Sphingosinicella sp. BN140058: one gene and its partner. The protein of the gene in region 2 interacts with the protein of the main gene of each other region in a pairwise test. Links are inferred from orthologs where the notes say so. Each region holds a gene or a part of one and is shown on either strand. Other genes may lie near its edges.

What was found.
Region 1: the proteins of sucC (region 2) and sucD interact in binary tests that used the Escherichia coli proteins (3 or more experiments, as listed by UniProt). The link is inferred for Sphingosinicella sp. BN140058 from one-to-one orthologs.

What each region holds. Positions count from the first base shown.
Region 1 is NZ_CP035501.1:3,340,405-3,343,682, reverse strand. Bases 1-2,891 are described here. They hold sucD (succinate--CoA ligase subunit alpha), read left to right. Parts: upstream 1-949; coding sequence 950-1,834; downstream 1,835-2,891. Other genes in these bases: ETR14_RS14965 (2-oxoglutarate dehydrogenase E1 component), read left to right, coding at 1,896-2,891; mdh (malate dehydrogenase), read left to right, coding at 1-810. In the rest of the region: more of ETR14_RS14965, read left to right, coding at 2,892-3,278. UniProt on the Escherichia coli protein: Succinyl-CoA synthetase functions in the citric acid cycle (TCA), coupling the hydrolysis of succinyl-CoA to the synthesis of either ATP or GTP and thus represents the only step of substrate-level phosphorylation in the TCA.
Region 2 is NZ_CP035501.1:2,402,507-2,406,218, forward strand. The notes cover bases 343-3,280. They hold sucC (ADP-forming succinate--CoA ligase subunit beta), read left to right. Parts: upstream 343-1,180; coding sequence 1,181-2,380; downstream 2,381-3,280. Other genes in these bases: ETR14_RS10865 (hypothetical protein), read right to left, coding at 343-620; ETR14_RS10870 (hypothetical protein), read left to right, coding at 699-1,001; ETR14_RS10880 (electron transfer flavoprotein subunit beta/FixA family protein), read left to right, coding at 2,501-3,250; ETR14_RS10885 (electron transfer flavoprotein subunit alpha/FixB family protein), read left to right, coding at 3,247-3,280. Also shown: more of ETR14_RS10865, read right to left, coding at 177-342; more of ETR14_RS10885, read left to right, coding at 3,281-3,712. UniProt on the Escherichia coli protein: Succinyl-CoA synthetase functions in the citric acid cycle (TCA), coupling the hydrolysis of succinyl-CoA to the synthesis of either ATP or GTP and thus represents the only step of substrate-level phosphorylation in the TCA.

The DNA.
Region 1 (3,278 bases), 940 kb from region 2 along the record:
CCGGTCGAAGGCTTCGATGCGGCGATCAGCGGCACCAATGACTATGCCGACATTGCCGGCGCCGACGTCTGCATCGTCACCGCCGGCGTTGCCCGCAAGCCGGGCATGAGCCGCGACGACCTGCTCGGTATCAACCTCAAGGTGATGAAGGCGGTCGGCGAGGGCATCAAGGCGAATGCCCCCGACGCGTTCGTGATCTGCGTCACCAATCCGCTCGACGCGATGGTGTGGGCGCTGCGCGAATTTTCGGGCCTGCCGCACGAGCGCGTGGTCGGCATGGCCGGCGTGCTCGACTCGGCCCGCTTCCGCACGTTCCTCGCCGACGAATTCAAGGTTTCGGTTCAGGACGTCACCGCCTTCGTGCTCGGCGGCCATGGCGACACGATGGTGCCGGTGGTCGAATATTCGACCGTTGCCGGCATTCCGATCCCCGACCTCATCAAGATGGGCTGGTCGACGCAGGAGAAGATTGACGCGATCGTCCAGCGCACCCGCTCCGGCGGCGGCGAGATCGTCGGTCTGCTGAAGACCGGCTCGGCTTATTATGCGCCGGCGACTTCGGCGCTCGAGATGGCCGAAGCGTTCCTCCAGGACAAGAAAAGGGTGCTCCCAGCGGCCGCCAACCTCACCGGCCAATATGGCGTCGACGGCCTCTATGTCGGCGTGCCGGTGGTGATCGGTGCGGGCGGCGTCGAGCGGATCGTAGAGATCGAGCTCAAGGACGAGGCGAAGCAGAACTTCCAGGTGTCGGTCGACGCCGTCAAGGAGCTGCTCGAAGCCTGCAAGGGCATCGACGAGACGCTGCGTTGATCCTTTCTGCCCTCATGCCTGTCGCAGCCGGTCGGGGCTCCACGGAGTCACCCCGCCCGGCTGCTTCGGCATTGGGGACGGTCCCCGCGCCGGACGGCGCGATTTCTCTCAAGGCCGACTTCGTTGGAGCCGCACACTAATGTCCATTCTCGTCAACGCTGATACCAAGGTCATCACCCAGGGCTTCACCGGCAAGCAGGGGACCTTCCACACCGAACAGGCGATCGCCTACGGCACCAAGGTCGTCGGCGGCACCTCGCCCGGCAAGGGCGGCCAGACCCATCTCGGCCTGCCCGTCTTCGACACCGTGCTCGAAGCGCGCGAGAAGACCGGTGCCGACGCCAGCGTGATCTACGTGCCGCCCGCAGGCGCCGCCGACGCGATCCTGGAGGCGATCGACGCCGAAATCCCGCTGATCGTCTGCATCACCGAAGGCATTCCGGTGCTCGACATGGTCCGCGTCAAGCGCGCCCTCGACGGCTCAGCATCGCGGCTTATCGGCCCGAACTGCCCGGGCGTGCTGACGCCGGGAGAGTGCAAGATCGGCATCATGCCGGGCAACATCTTCAAGAAGGGCTCGGTCGGCGTCGTCAGCCGCTCCGGCACCCTCACCTACGAGGCGGTCTTCCAGACGTCGAACGCCGGCCTCGGCCAGACCACCGCAGTCGGAATCGGCGGCGATCCGGTCAACGGCACCAATTTCATCGACGTACTCGAGCTGTTCCTTGCCGACGAGGCGACCCAGTCGATCATCATGATCGGCGAGATCGGCGGCTCGGCCGAAGAGGAAGCGGCACAATTCCTCAAGGACGAGGCAAAGCGCGGCCGCTCCAAGCCGACCGTGGGCTTCATCGCCGGCCGCACCGCCCCTCCGGGACGCCGCATGGGTCATGCCGGCGCGATCGTTTCCGGCGGCAAGGGCGGCGCCGAGGACAAGATCGCGGCCATGGAAGAGGCTGGAATTCGCGTCTCGCCGAGCCCATCTGAGCTCGGAAAGACCCTCGTTGGGCTGCTTGGCGTCTAAAGAGGGATAGAGCGGGGCGCACGGGCGTTCCCCAAGAGACATTCTCAAGAAGGCGGTAATCGTGGATAATTTCGGCGGCGGCGAACGGGAACAAGGCCCCAGCTGGGCGCGCGACAATTGGCCGGTCACGGATCTCGATCCGGTCAATGCCGGGCTCGATCCAACCTTGATGACGATCGAGAAGGTCGCATCGAAGGCGAAAGCCGCCGCTGTCGCCGCCGGAAAATCCGATGCCGAGGTCGAGCAGGCGGCGCGCGACTCGATCCAGGCGATGACGCTCATCCGCACCTACCGGGTACGGGGCCACCTCGCCTCCGATCTCGATCCGCTGGGCCTCGCGCAGCGTGATCTTCCCGCCGATCTCACCCCGGAGTTCCACGGCTTCACCGGCGCCGCACTCGATCGCAAGGTCTTCGTCGGCGGCGTCCTGGGTCTCGAATGGGCCACGGTGCGCGAGCTGGTCGATGTCCTGCGCGCCAATTATTGCGGCAAGATCGGCTTGGAATACATGCACATCAACGATCTGGAGGAACGCCGCTTCCTTCAGGATCGGATGGAAGGCCGCGACGCCGAGATCCGCTTCACGCCGGAAGGCAAGCAGGCGATCCTCACCAAGGTGATCGAAGGCGAGCAGTGGGAACGCTTCCTCGCCAAGAAATATGTCGGCACCAAGCGTTTCGGCCTCGATGGCGGCGAATCGATGATCCCGGCGCTCGAGGCGGTGATCAAATATGGCGGCCAGCGCGGCGTCGAGGAGATCGTCGTCGGCATGGCCCATCGCGGCCGCCTCAACGTCCTCTCGAACGTGATGGGCAAACCTTATCGCGCCATCTTCAGCGAGTTTGCCGGCGGTGCGTCCAATCCGGCCGACGTCGGTGGATCGGGCGACGTCAAATATCATCTCGGCACCTCGTCCGACCGCGAGTTCGAGGGCGTGCGCGTCCACATGTCGCTGCTGCCCAACCCAAGCCACCTCGAAGCGGTCAATCCGGTCGTGCTCGGCAAGGCGCGCGCCCGCCAGGTGGCGCGCGGCGACAACGAGGGCACCAAGGTACTGCCGGTGCTGCTGCACGGCGATGCCGCCTTCGCCGGCCAGGGCATCGTCGCCGAGTGCCTCGCTTTCTCGGGCCTCCCCGGTTACGGTTCAGGCGGGACCATCCACTTCGTCATCAACAACCAGGTCGGCTTCACCACGTCGCCGCAATTCGCGCGTTCGTCGCCCTACCCGTCGGACGTCGCCAAGATGGTCCAAGCGCCGATCCTGCACGTCAATGGCGACGATCCGGAGGCGGTCACCTTCGCCTGCAAGCTGGCGATCGAATACCGCCAGGAGTTCAAGCGCGACATCGTCATCGACATGTGGTGCTATCGCCGGTTCGGCCACAATGAAGGCGACGAACCGAGCTTCACCCAGCCGCTCATGTATGCCGAGATCCGCAAGCAC
Region 2 (3,712 bases):
TCGCGAGCCCGGTACATCCTCTCTTCATGCCAGGCTCCAGTGACTAACCTGTTTAAGCCTCGAGGAACCATCCGGTTCCCATCTGGGAACGTAGATCGAGGTGATAACTGTCAGCAAGGCGAAAAGTTACGCCGCCCAGGTTTTCGCTACGGTTTCGCGCTGCATCGGAGATCTCCCTAAGGGAGAGAGCTGGCCCCGGTCCGCCCGGCCCCCAGGGCATCGGCAATCCGGCGAAGCTGACGCACGGCGAGCACAAGCGCAATCAGCCCAAGGGCGAGCAGTCCGGCGACGCTCAGAAGCGCGTAAGCGATGGCTTCGGGCCATCGTTCGTCGCTCCGACGTGCAGCCTGCGCGGCCTCGGCGATCGCCTCCGCATCCTGCACGGGTCCGAGAGCTGCCCGCGCGTCAGGTCTCTCCGCGTTCGCCCCCGACGCTCCTTCATCGCTGACCGAGGCCGCCGCAGTCTGTTCGACGGTTTCGGACCCCCTTCCAGCAGGCGGCACGCCGCCCCCGTCTCCTTGAGTAATCGCTGCGATCGATGCGAAGATCGACAGGGTGACCAATCCGGCCAGCGCCAGCATTACGGTTCGGAGCAGCCGCTCGAGGAAGCGCATGGACATTGCGGGTCCAATCGGCGGGGACTGGCGTTGTTCCGCCGCGGACACGATGTAGGGCATGGTCTGAACCTCGGAGGAACCATGCGTATCCTGCTTCCCGCACTGGCACTGCTTCTTGCCTCCTGCTCCACCGTCGCGGAAAATCGGATCAGCTCGGCTCTGACCGACGCCGGACTTTCCGAAAAGGTGTCGGAGTGCATCGCCGAGAGGATGGTCGACAGATTGTCATGGGACCAGCTTCGCAGCCTCGGGCGGCTCAGCGAGGAGCGCACCAAGACGAAGATGAACCTTGCCGAGTTCCTTCATCATTATCGCGGCGCGCTCGATCCCGAGGTCTATGCGGTGATGACGCGCGCCGGCGTCAGCTGTGCGCTGACTGCGTGATCCGCCGCCTCAGGATCGCGGGCGATGCGCGTCCGGCTGAGACATGGCGGATCGGAGGCCGCGGCAGCAATGCGGTAGGGCGGCTGCGTCCGCCCAGGGGTGCGTGCCCTTGGCTTCGCGCCGCCGCTGTGCTTTAGGGCCGCCAAACCCTTCCACCGATCAAGGAAGCTCCCCTCCCCATGAACATTCACGAATATCAGGCGAAGGAACTCCTCGCCAAGCACGGCATCCCCGTCCCGGCCGGCCACGCCGCTCTCTCGGTCGAAGAGGCCGTCGCCGGCGCCGGCAAGCTGCCCGGGCCGCTCTACGTGGTCAAGGCGCAGATCCATGCAGGCGGTCGCGGCAAGGGCAAGTTCCAGGAACTCGGCCAGGAGGCCAAGGGCGGCGTTCGTCTCGCCAAGAGCGTCGACGAAGTTCGCGCCAATGCCGAGGAAATGCTCGGCAAGACGTTGGTGACGATCCAGACCGGCGTCGAAGGCAAGCAGGTCAACCGCCTGTACGTCACCGACGGAGTCGACATCGCCAAGGAATATTACCTGGCTCTGCTCGTCGATCGCGCCACCGGCCGAGTCGCCATGGTTGTGTCGACCGAGGGCGGCATGGACATCGAACAGGTCGCGCATGACACGCCGGACCGTATCACCACGATCACGATCGATCCGGTTCAGGGCTTCCAGGCCCATCACGGGCGCGCGCTCGCTTTCGCCCTGAAGCTCGGCGGCGAGCTCAACAAGCAGGCCCAGGCGCTCGGCAGGAAGCTCTACGACGCCTTCATGGCGCTCGATTGCGCGATGCTCGAGATCAATCCCCTGGTCGAGAGCAAGGACGGTCAGCTGCTCGTGCTCGACGCCAAGATGAGCTTCGATTCGAACGCGATGTTCCGCCATCCCGATGTCGAGGCGCTGCGCGACGAAACCGAGGAGGACCCGGCCGAGGTCGAAGCGTCAAAATATGATCTCGCCTATATCAAGCTCGACGGCGATATCGGATGCATGGTCAACGGCGCCGGCCTTGCCATGGCGACGATGGACATCATCAAGCTCAACGGCGCCTTCCCGGCCAACTTCCTGGACGTCGGCGGCGGCGCTTCGAAGGAGAAGGTGACCGCGGCGTTCAAGATCATTCTCTCCGATCCTGCCGTGAAGGGCATTCTGGTCAACATCTTCGGCGGCATCATGCGCTGCGACATCATCGCCGACGGCATCGTTGCAGCCGCGCGGGAAGTCGATCTCAAGGTGCCGCTGGTGGTGCGACTCGAAGGCACCAACGTCGAGGAAGGCAAGCGCATTCTCGCCGACTCGGGCCTCGCCATCGTTCCTGCCAACGATCTCGGCGATGCGGCCCAGAAGATCGTCGCGGCGGTCAAGGACGTCGCTTGACGTTAACGTAAAGGGCAAGCTACGCAGCCCACATTCCGCCCCTCTCTCGGCGGCGAGCCATCGAGCGCATGCTCTGATGTGCTCTTGCGGAGAGAGGGGAAGTTTGTGGGGAGATTCGTGATGAAGCTGCTCGTGCCCGTGAAGCGGGTGATCGATTACAATGTGAAGCCGCGGGTGAAGGCGGACGGGAGCGGGGTCGATCTCGCCAACGTCAAGATGAGCATGAACCCGTTCGACGAGATTGCGGTCGAAGAGGCGATCCGGCTGAAGGAGAAGGGTGGGGCAACCGAGATCGTCGTGGTCTCGATCGGCCCGGCCAAGGCGCAGGAGACCTTGCGGACCGCTCTGGCGATGGGTGCGGATCGTGCGATCCTGGTCCAGACCGACGATGCCGTCGAGCCGCTCGCCGTCGCCAAGATCCTGGCCAAGGTCGCGGCCGAGGAGCAGCCGGGGCTGATCATCCTCGGCAAGCAGGCGATCGACGACGATTCGAACCAGACCGGCCAGATGCTCGCCGCCTTGCTCGGCTGGGCGCAGGGCACCTTCGCCTCCAAGGTCGAGCTGTCGGGCGAGAGCGTCGACGTCACGCGTGAGGTGGACGGCGGCCTCGAGACGCTGCGGCTGAAGCTGCCGGCGATCGTCACCACCGATCTGCGCCTCAACGAGCCGCGTTATGCGTCGCTGCCCAACATCATGAAGGCAAAGTCGAAGCCGCTCGCGACCAAGGCGCCGGCCGATTACGGCGTCGACACCGCGCCGCGGCTGACCACATTGTCGGTGCGCGAGCCGTCCAAGCGCGAAGCCGGCATCAAGGTCGCCTCGGTCGACGAACTGATCGACCGCCTCCGCACCGTGGGAGTCATCGGATGAAGAGTCTCGTTCTCGTCGAACACGAAGCCGGCGATCTCAAGGACGCCACTCTGGCGGCAGTCACCGCCGCCGCCAAGCTTGGCGAGGTCCATCTCCTCGTCGCCGGCGAGGGCGTCTCCGCCGTCGCCGAGGCGGCCGCGAAGATCGCCGGCGTCGGCAAGGTCCACGTCGCCGACGATGCCGCTTACGCGCATCAGCTGGCGGAGAATGTGGCGCCGCTCATCGCAGAGCTCATGGGCCACCATGACGCCTTCGTCGCGCCGGCGACGACCACCGGCAAGAATGTCGCGCCGCGGGTCGCCGCTCTGCTCGACGTGATGCAGGTCTCTGACGTGATCGAGGTGGTCGACGCCGACACCTTTGTGCGGCCGATTTACGCCGGTAATGCGATCGCGACGGTGAAGTCGGCCGACGCCAAGAAGGTGCTGACCGTCCGCGGCACCGCCTTCGACAAGGCGCCGC